DNA from 3 places in the Idiomarina solivarensis genome. Region 2 is predicted to be linked to each of the others. Evidence: predicted binding sites of a transcription regulator. Region 2 holds the regulator's gene; each other region holds the start of a gene.

Region 1 (3,400 bases), on a different contig from region 2:
ACAAACTCAAGGCGCCTAATGAACTTACTGAATGTCATTATTTTTCTGGTTTTAGCAACCGCAATATGGGTTTTCTGGCAGCACCGTCAACAATCGGAAAGCGCGCAAAAGCACGCATTGTTTTACTGTAAGCAGCAAGGATTGCAATTTTTGGACATTCGCCGTGAGGATACCCGGTGGTCGTTTAAGGGAGCTCAGCCCGGTTGGCGAAGTACGTTTAAAATGGGCTTTAGCAGCGACGGTGAAACCCGCTACGAGGGTGACCTGACCCTTCATAACCAACGTTTGGTTGGCGTCCAGTTACCGCCTTTTCGCGTTCCCGGTCAATAACTTCACCCAGGCATCTTTATACATAACCCAGTCACCCAGTAAACTGTACAAAGGATACTGAAAGGTGGCTGGTTTATTCTTTTCAAAGAGAAAATGACCGAGCCAGGCAAAGCCGTAACCGATAAGAGGCAACGCCAGTAACCACCAGTAATTCGCGCTCAATAACGCATATGCTAAAACGGCTAAAACCAGCGTGCTGCCAATGTAGTGCAACACCCTGCAGCGTTTGTCCGAATGCTCTTGCAAGTAATAAGGGTAAAATTCTTTAAAACTCGAGTAACTCATTGCTGCTGGCCTTGCTGACGTTGATAAAAAAGCACCTCACCCGGAAGCTTTTCAACTTCTATTTGAGCTTGTATACGATACCCTCTTTTTTTGAAAAACGCCTGATAATCAGAGCGAGTCACATAGACTGCTATTCCTTGTGATTCCGGATCTTCTTCGAAAACAGTTTTTGCTGCCTGAACAAGTAAGTGCCCTACTCCTTGCGACTGATACTGCGGCGCAACCGCAATAAACGCTAACATATGATAAGGCACGTCTGGCATGGCCTGTTGAATCAACCGTTCTTTTTCTAACACCTGGCGGGTACTTAAAAAGCCTGCCGTCAGCAGCATACTGATTCGCCAGTGCCAGAAACGTCCCGGCCCGAAACTTTTACCCGGGCGAGTAAGACAGGCGACACCGAGTAGCGTGCCGCCATCTCTAATACCAATAATCGGCTGTCCGCTTTCCCAAAAGGCATTCAGATCTTCCCGTATCGCAGCGCGTAAGCGCTTTTCGTAGTCGGGCTTATCTGCCCTAAAAATCTTTTGCAGCAACTCATCATCATAATAAGTTTGAAACAAAAGCGATGCCGCCAGTTTAAGATCCTCTGCTACAAGATAGACCAGTTGGCCCTGGACGTTCTCGCTGCTGTGCTCGCTAGCGTGATCTATTTCACTTTCTGTTTTTTCTGTCAGGCCCTGCATAACAACCACTGGTTAGTTTTTCATAGCACCAACTTAACTATTTTTCGGGATCCTGTCGAGCGCCATTTCTCCGGTTCCTGCCAAGGTGTTATCAATAAACACAACAGCGGTGCATTCATCACGAGTTGTCATACCATCAGCGTGTTTCCTTTGCGTGCGATAATACAAAACCTGATAATTATGCTGTTCGTTTTTCCATGAATCACTAAAGGCGGGCGTACCCAAGCGACTTAACGCTTCGTTGACAGAAAGTGATGGTGGTAATGCCGCAATAGCAGCTCTGTTTCGTTGTTCTGCCTGCTGACCTTCGTATTTTTCATTATCGCTGTCATAACTAGACTCTTTTACTACAATACAGCCTGATAACGTCAACGAACCAAGCAATGCAACGGCTAATAATGATTTTTTCAACATGTTACCTGTTCTCCTGAATAGTTTTATTAAATGAATACGCTTTATTATTTTTAGCAGTCCATTTAAAGCAAACTTCAGGCCAAAACTTAACCTATTGTTTTTTATGGGAATAGTATTTATTGGCTGTTTGTAACTTACTAATTAATCGCTATTTTCACTAACTTTAGGCCGGCAATCATCAAGCCAGTCTGATAGTGAACCCCCCAAAACTTCATGCTGATCCTTACCGACCCACTCAAGCCCGACCACGCCGCTTTGATTATCTATCGACAACAATAAATCATCGTTATCCGCAGCTAAGCCAATAAATACCGTTTCGGATTGCTTTAACTGGCGCTTCATCAGAATATGAGCCGCAATATTCTCTAATAACCGGTCACCGTCTTCAGCACTTTGAACTTGCAGCAAGTTAATTAAGTGATCTTGATAGGTCAATGCCAGATCCCCCGCATACCATCGACTAAACAGTGCTTTAACGCTGTCATGAAAGGTTAATTCTAAAGCGCTTTCCAGCTTACCGAACTGCAGCGGTTCTGGTTGCAGGCAGGGTGTCCATTCAACCGTATCTTCATCAATAACCGCGCCATAAATTGGGCTTTTCCACTCTTCAATATATTCCGTATAACGAACGGGGATCTCGTTTTCATAACGCGTCATTAAGGCATCAATTGATTCTTCAAACGTCTTCATCTGGTACTTACACCCAAGAAAATTTACAATAACCGCATTGTACTTGCGGAGCGACTCAAATGCCAAAGAAGGACTCACTCGACCATTTATCTTTAGGTCAAAGCACAGATTACCCGAATGAATACGATCCAAAGCAATTGCAGCCGGTACCTCGTTCACTAAATCGTGAACCTATCGGTATTACCGGAGAACTTCCTTTTTCCGGCGTGGACTTCTGGACTGGTTATGAAATTTCCTGGCTAAACACCAAAGGACTCCCCCAAGTTGCAATCGGTTACTTCGAAGTGCCGGCAGCAAGCCCGAACCTGGTAGAGTCAAAGTCTTTCAAACTTTACCTAAACAGTTTCAATGACTCTCATTTTGACTCGTGGGAGCATGTTCAACAGCTTATGGAAGCAGACTTGTCAGCCTGTGCCGGAGCATCTGTTAGAGCCACCCTAAAGCCTTTATCTGAGGTAAAGGATGCCTCCATTTCAACCTTTCCGGGCCAGTGCATCGATAATCAAGATATTGCAATCTCACATTATGATTATCAGCCTTCATTGCTCGCCATAGAAAAGGGTGAAACTGAAGAGAAAGTTCACAGCCATCTCCTGAAGTCTAATTGCTTAATCACCAACCAGCCGGACTGGGGATCGGTCTATATTCATTACCAAGGGCCGAAATTGGATCATGCAGCGCTGCTAGCCTACCTTGTCTCTTTTCGACGCCATAACGAGTTTCACGAACAATGCGTCGAACGTATCTATCAGGACATAAAAGCGCTAGGTATGGAAAAGCTGACGGTTTATGCTCGTTATACACGTCGGGGGGGATTGGATATTAATCCATTTCGTTCCGATTTTGAGCCAGCGCTGCAAATGCAGCGCATGGCCCGACAATAAACGATTAAGCGTTAGGGTGGGGTATTTGTAACCATTGCAGGAAACGAGCCTTCTGCTTAGCGGTTGGCTCTTCCACCGGCTCAATTTTCGCATCAGTCGCGGGTTGCGCCT
Region 2 (3,400 bases):
GATTTTCGTGTTCAGATTCAGGTACTAACAGAGCGAATATAATGTCCACTGGCTGATTATCAATAGAATCAAACTCTATTGGTTCGTCCAGCGTTAGTAAAACGGCCACAGGATGATTAGCGTTCGGTAACCGGCCATGGGGAATTGCTATGCCAAGTCCAATTCCGGTACTGCCTAAACGCTCACGGTTTATCAGGCTCTCGAAAATATCATGGCGAGTAATGCCTGATAATTTAGGAGCAACAATTTGACTAATGGTTTCAAGCAGTCGTTTTTTACTGGCGCTCTCGACTGCACACTTGGTGCAGTCGGCGCTTAACAATTCACTCAGTTGCATGGGTTAATGTTGTTTCATTTTTTCTTTGTGTTTAATCACCTGACGGTCCAGTTTATTAATTAAACCGTCGATGGCCGCGTACATATCGTCGTGTTTTGCATCAGCGAAAATCTCGCCGCCGTTTACATGCAGCGTAGCTTCCGCTTTTTGAATCGTTTTTTCAACATTTAGGATGACGTGAACATTGGTAATATGGTCAAAGTGTCTTTCCAGCTTGGCAAATTTTGTGTCTACGTAGTCACGTAAAGCGTCGGTAATATCGATGTGGTGACCGGTCAAATTAATTTGCATAACGTCTTCCTTCTTGCAGTTAACAAAGTTACAAAAGACTCTTGCGTTGACTCGATGATGGAATGTTTAACGATTCCCGGTACTTCGCAATTGTCCTCCTTGCTACTTGGATACCTTGTTCGGCTATCAGTTCAGCAATTTTGCTATCACTTAATGGTTTACTACGATTTTCAGCAGCGACCATCTTCTTAATTAAAGCACGTATTGCTGTGCTTGAACACTCACCTCCAGCCTCGGTACTCACATGGCTGGAGAAAAAGTATTTTAGTTCGAATACGCCCCGCGGGCAGTGCAGGTATTTCTGTGTTGTTACCCGCGAAATAGTACTTTCATGCATATCCACTGCTTCAGCAACATCGTTCAGAACCATTGGCTTCATAGCCTCTTCACCATGTTCAAAAAAACCTTGCTGACGTTGTATTATGCAGTTGGCTACTTTCAGTAAGGTTTCGTTTCTGCTCTCCAGGCTTTTTATAAACCAACGAGCTTCTTGCGTGTGGTTTTTTAAGTACTGGCTGTCGGCAGTGGACTTCGCCGCTTTGCTCAGCGCAGCGTATTCTTCATTCACTTTTAATTTAGGTACGCTGTCAGGATTCAATTCGACCATCCAGCGGCCATTTTTTTTTGTCACGGCGACATCGGGGATGACATATTCCACCGGTTGCTGGGCAATTTGCTCGCCCGGGTGAGGGTGCAGCTGTTGGATGAGTCGCATGGTCTGGCGCAAGTCATCTTCCGATAATTTTAGCTTGCGCTGGATTGTTCTGAAGTCTCGGTTTCCGAGGAGATCCATATGCTCAGTGACCAGGCATAAAGCAATCTCTTTATAGTCGTTATCCTGGCTTAGCTGACGCAATTGAATTGCCAGGCATTCGCTGACACTGCGGGCTCCGACGCCGACAGGATCGAAGTGTTGGATGCGTTTGAGCACCATGCAGACTTCTTCGGCACCGACGTCAGGTAATCGCACAGCCTCAATGATTTCGTCAATATCAGCCATCAGGTAACCATTGTTATCTATGGCTTCGATGATAGCTTCTGCAATGTAGGTGTCTTCTTCCGAAAAGTGTGACAGCTGCATTTGCCACAGCAAGTGATCTTGCAGCGACTCACTGGTAGCGCCCTGATAGACCTCAAAGTCACCGTCAAATGACTTGCCCGATGAAGCCGCACCGTTAGTGGGAGTATGGCTCGAATAGGTATCGTCCCAGCTACTGTCAACCGGGAGTTCATCTGGCATTTCCTGTGTTTTTATAACGTCTGAGGTATCTCGTTGACTGTCGTCTCTCTCATCACGACTGCGAAGCTCTGTGCTTTCGCTTTCATGTTCGCCTTCAACTTCCAGCAAGGGATTACTGTCCAGAGCTTCTTGAATTTCAGCCTGGAGATCGAGTGAGGAAAGCTGCAGCAGGCGAATGGCCTGTTGAAGTTGAGGCGTCATGGTCAAATGCTGACCAATTTTTAGCTGCAGACTTTGCTTCATAATGACTGTCCCGGTATCACGTTATAAGGTGAACTGCTCACCGAGGTAAACGTCTTTAACCTGTTGATTCGATAATATACTTTCTGCATCCCCGCTGGCAATAAGCTCACCATGACTGACGATATAAGCGTGTTCACACACAGATAAGGTTTCCCGTACATTGTGATCGGTGATTAGTACACCAATACCACGTTGCTTTAAATGTTCAACAATCTTTTTGATATCAATGACGGAAATGGGGTCAACGCCGGCAAAAGGCTCATCCAGCAATATAAACGTAGGTTCTGCGGCCAGCGCCCGGGCAATCTCAACTCGGCGGCGCTCGCCCCCCGATAAGCTCATACCGAGGCTGTTGGCAATGTGCCCGATGTGGAATTCCTCCAGTAACGCATCCAGCTGTTCTTCACGCTCATTAGCGGACAAGGCTTTGCGGGTCTCTAAAATCGCCATTAAGTTATCGCGCACCGTCAGCTTGCGAAAAATGGAAGCTTCCTGCGGCAGATAACCAATGCCCCGCCGGGCACGCTCGTGCATGGGCAATAGGGTGAGATCGTTGTCGTCGAGTAAGATTTGTCCTTTGTCACTGTTCACTAAGCCAACAATCATATAAAACGTAGTGGTTTTACCGGCTCCATTCGGACCCAGTAAACCTATCACTTGCCCTTGGCTAACTTCCAGGCTGACATCTTTAACGACTTGGCGACTTTTGTAGCTTTTAGCTAAGTGTTTAACTTTTAACGTTGCCATATTAAGGGGTCTCGTTATTTTTTTGGTCAGCGTCAGTTTTAGGTTTCGGAGTGAAAATAGTGATCACCCGACTGTCTTCTTCGCCGGAACTCGTCGCTGTTATGGTCTGCTCTTCCAGGTCATAAGTAATTAAATCACCACTGGAGCTACTGCTTCCCTGTGAAATACGAGCATTTCCGCTAAGCTCCAGTCGGCGCGCAGACTGAAAGTAGGTGATTTTATTGGCTTCTGCATGAATTTGGCCGCCATCCTCAAGTGTTTGACTATACGTCGCTGGACTACCTTCTGCTGTAAAGATATCGGCTTGCTCCGCATTTTCACTGGCGGATGCCTCGAGCCTGTCGGCGCGAATTAATAAGGTGCCCTGGCGAATGATGACATTGTCTGTTAAAACCAAGCGGTTATTTTTTATATCAAGCTTTTCCTGGCTCGATTCTACCTCCATCGGCTGACTAAAGTCAGATTTACCCTGAGCGAACACCGCCGTTGGTATTAAAGCAAGCAGGATAACGTTACTTAGCAGGCTGGAAAATCGTTTTAAC
Region 3 (3,400 bases), on a different contig from region 2:
ATACGTTCATCAAGCATTGACTGATAAAGGTTATTTCCCATGTCGTAATGATGCTCGCCAACTTCCCATGCTTTTGACTTGCTTTGTAAGTTAAATACCCGGCTTTTCAATGAATGAAAGATAAGGCGAGCGGGGTTAATTTCATCCTGAATGCCAGAGCGTAGCAGTTTGAAAAAAAACTGATCGAGCGATTCTGCATCCCACAAACGGGCCATGTAAGATTCACCAAGGCCCAGGTTTCCCCGAGACAAGGCCTGGTCAAATACGGTTTCATCGTGAACTTGTATATCCCAGGCACGATCGCCGTTAATCCGAATATCTGCTTTAGCTAAAAGTTCTTCAACATACTCTCGTGATGTCGACATAGTCGTTCGCCCATTCCGGAAAAATGATGGTATAAAACCGTATCAAGAATGGGCGATACTGGCAATAAAGCGTTCTCTAACCATCCTTTTTAGAGGTAAACTCAGGGTAAGCCTCAACACCGCAGTCGACTTGATCTAAGCCAATATACTCCTGCTCTTTGGTAACGCGGATACCCAGGATTCGCTTCAGTATAGTCCACACAATTAAACTACTGACAAACACCCAACAAAAAATAGTGCCAACGCCTGCCAGTTGTATGAAGAAACTAGCACTGCCATCACTGAGCGGTACCACCAGAGTACCGAAAATGCCCACTACGCCATGTACTGAAATAGCGCCAACCGGGTCATCAATATGCAGTTTATCCAGACCAATAATTGAGAGAATTACAATGAGACCGGCAATAAAGCCAATAATGCCGGCAAGCCATGGCTGCGGGGTGACAGGCTGTGCGGTTATTGCCACCAACCCGGCTAACGCGCCGTTCAGAATCATGGTTAAATCGGCTTTCTTCCAGAGTAGTTTGGTGAATAACAAAGCACCTATGGTGCCGGCTGCTGCCGAGGTATTGGTATTGACCATAGCACGGGCAATGGCATTGGCGTCGTTGACGGAGCTTAATGCCAGTTGCGAACCACCGTTAAAGCCAAACCAACCAAACCAGAGAATGAAAGTGCCCAGTGCTGCGAGGGGCATATTTGAACCCGGTAATGCATTGATACTGCCATCGCTCAGATATTTACCAGAACGAGGGCCCAGTAACAGTACCGCAGCCAGTGCAGCGGAAGCCCCGGTTAAATGAACGATGCTGGAGCCCGCAAAGTCAACAAAGCCCCATTCGGCGATCATGCCGCCGCCCCAGGTCCATAACCCTTGTACTGGATAGATAACAGCACTTAATACCACACAGAATACTAAAAAACTCATGAGTTTCATGCGCTCTGCAACCGCGCCTGACACGATAGACATAGCGGTGGCAACAAACACCATCTGAAAAAAGAAGTTGGCATCCGCAGCGTAAGCGGAAGTAGCTGGCGCCGGGTACATAATGCTGTAGCCAATTGCCAGGTAAGTGATGCAGGCAATGGCGTAAAGTACGATATTTTTAGTCAAAATTTCGGTGGTGTTCTTGCTTCGTACTAAGCCTGCCTCCAACATAGAGAAACCCGCTGCCATCCACATCACCAGGGCCCCGGACATAAGTAAATAAAATGTGTCTAGCGCGAAAGTCAGTTGTTGTGTGTCTTGTATGTCCATCACGGGCTCCTTAAAGGGCGTCTTGATTGGTTTCGCCGGTGCGTATACGAACGCATTGCTCCAGCGGCATAACGAATATTTTTCCGTCTCCGATATTGCCGGTATGAGCGGCAGCAATGACCACCTCAAGCGCGCGTTCAACGCTATCGTCGGGAACCGCCAGCTCAATTTTCATTTTGGGTAGAAAGTCCACTTGGTACTCGGCGCCTCGGTAAAGTTCTGTATGGCCTTTTTGTCGTCCGACCCCCCGCACTTCAGTCACTGTCAGGCCCTTACAGCCAATTTCAAACAGCGCTTGTTTTACATCTTCCAGTTTGAACGGTTTGATAAGAGCAATGAGCATTTTCATGGTGCTTTCCTTATTAAAGTCGTGTTAAGCAACCACTTACTTCACGAAACGTGCCAATATATAAGTGTTTGATATTAAAGTGTAATTTTTGTCGGAGTGACAGTGCTGCACAAAAAATGTGCGCAACCGCTGTGCATTGCACCAAAAGTGCTATTGAACCGAAACGATGCAAAGGGGATACTATTTACCTACAGTAGCGAATGATTAAAGGTGCAGTAGCATGAGAGTTGGCGCGCGGCAGAGCGATCTTATCGGACAGACGGATTTACTGCGGATACCTTCGCTGTCTGACTTGACCGGATGCGATATTTTTCTTAAGTGTGAGTTTCAGAATCCGGGCGGCTCGATAAAAGATCGTGCGGCGAAGCAGTTAATCGATGACGCTATGGAGCGCGGTGAATTAAAGCCTGGCATGACGGTGGTCGAGGGCACAGCCGGTAACACCGGTATTGGCCTCGCAGTGGTGGCAAAGTCATACGGACTACGTATGTTAGCGGTCATGCCAAACGACCAGACGCCAGAAAAAGAGCGGATGATTCGGTTGCATGGTGGTGAGCTAATGGCCGTTGATCCGGTTCCCTTTAAGAATGAAAACCACTTTTACCATACGGCGCGCCGTTTAGCCGAAGAGCGCGACGACTGTTGGTGGGCTAACCAGTTTGAAAACACGAGCAATGCGCGTGCGCATTACCTGCATACGGGTCCTGAAATATGGGAACAAACGGCGGGTAAAGTTGATGTTCTGGTGTCTGTTGCCGGTACCGGCGGCACTATTGGCGGCAACTCCCGTTTTTTAAAAGAACAGAATCCGAACTTGGATGTTTGGGTGGTAGATCCCGACGGCTCTGGTATTTATGAGTTTCTGCGCAGCGGTGAATATGTGTCGAATGGCGGCTCTATGACCGAAGGCATTGGTATCATGCGGTTAGTGGATAACTTCCGTCAGGCACGTATCGATCACGCGGTTAATCTGCCCGATCAAGATTTAGTGACCTTATCCCGTTACGTGCGAGACAAAGACGGTATTGTTTTGGGTAGCAGTTCAGCGTTAAACGTTGCTGGCGCACTGGCTGCTGCTGTACGAAAAGGGCCGGGGCAACGCATTGTGACGTTTTCTTGTGACTTAGGCGAACGTTCCGCCAGTAAGCTGTATAACCCGGAATACTTGCGGGGGCGCGGGTTAAAATCCGAACCTGAACCTATTGAGGCACTATTGAAGCGTTATCGTGAGCTTGGCGATAAAGTACTTGAGGTTAACTGGAATAATGATTAAGCCGACTTTTGGTGTCTTGCTTTTACTGATAACAACGACCGCTGTGAAAGCGCAGGAAACTCTGCCGGAAGCTCCATTAGACGATCTCAAAGTACCCCAATTTCTGGATATTGCTCATCGTGGCGCCTCCGGTTATCTGCCAGAGCATACGCAGG

The links. Region 2 encodes sigma-54, which starts transcription at its own class of promoters, with help from an activator protein. Its sites were predicted from a motif close to GTTGGCACGNNNNTNGNNT; they were not measured.
Region 1: a site for sigma-54 is predicted at 1,781-1,799, ahead of RBK99_RS03215 (DUF3192 domain-containing protein). Genes of this name have one in related genera too.
Region 3: a site for sigma-54 is predicted at 2,012-2,030, ahead of RBK99_RS04555 (P-II family nitrogen regulator). Genes of this name have one in related genera too.

The regions. Positions count from the first base shown of each region.
Region 1 covers NZ_JAVFHZ010000001.1:649,672-653,071, forward strand. The annotation lists gene RBK99_RS03195 (DUF3549 family protein) at 1-19, shown strand, start outside; gene RBK99_RS03200 (DUF3301 domain-containing protein) at 19-330, shown strand; gene RBK99_RS03205 (Mpo1-like protein) at 301-615, opposite strand; gene RBK99_RS03210 (GNAT family N-acetyltransferase) at 612-1,301, opposite strand; gene RBK99_RS03215 (DUF3192 domain-containing protein) at 1,335-1,715, opposite strand; gene RBK99_RS03220 (SecY-interacting protein Syd) at 1,857-2,405, opposite strand; gene queF (NADPH-dependent 7-cyano-7-deazaguanine reductase QueF) at 2,465-3,289, shown strand; gene RBK99_RS03230 (M61 family metallopeptidase) at 3,294-3,400, opposite strand, start outside.
Region 2 covers NZ_JAVFHZ010000003.1:66,675-70,074, forward strand. The annotation lists gene ptsN (PTS IIA-like nitrogen regulatory protein PtsN) at 1-337, opposite strand, end outside; gene hpf (ribosome hibernation promoting factor) at 341-628, opposite strand; gene RBK99_RS06200 (RNA polymerase factor sigma-54) at 657-2,111, opposite strand; gene lptB (LPS export ABC transporter ATP-binding protein) at 2,133-2,858, opposite strand; gene lptA (lipopolysaccharide transport periplasmic protein LptA) at 2,860-3,400, opposite strand, start outside; gene lptC (LPS export ABC transporter periplasmic protein LptC) at 3,371-3,400, opposite strand, start outside.
Region 3 covers NZ_JAVFHZ010000002.1:115,717-119,116, forward strand. The annotation lists gene cfa (cyclopropane fatty acyl phospholipid synthase) at 1-365, opposite strand, end outside; gene RBK99_RS04550 (ammonium transporter) at 442-1,623, opposite strand; gene RBK99_RS04555 (P-II family nitrogen regulator) at 1,634-1,972, opposite strand; gene RBK99_RS04560 (cysteine synthase A) at 2,193-3,245, shown strand; gene glpQ (glycerophosphodiester phosphodiesterase) at 3,238-3,400, shown strand, end outside.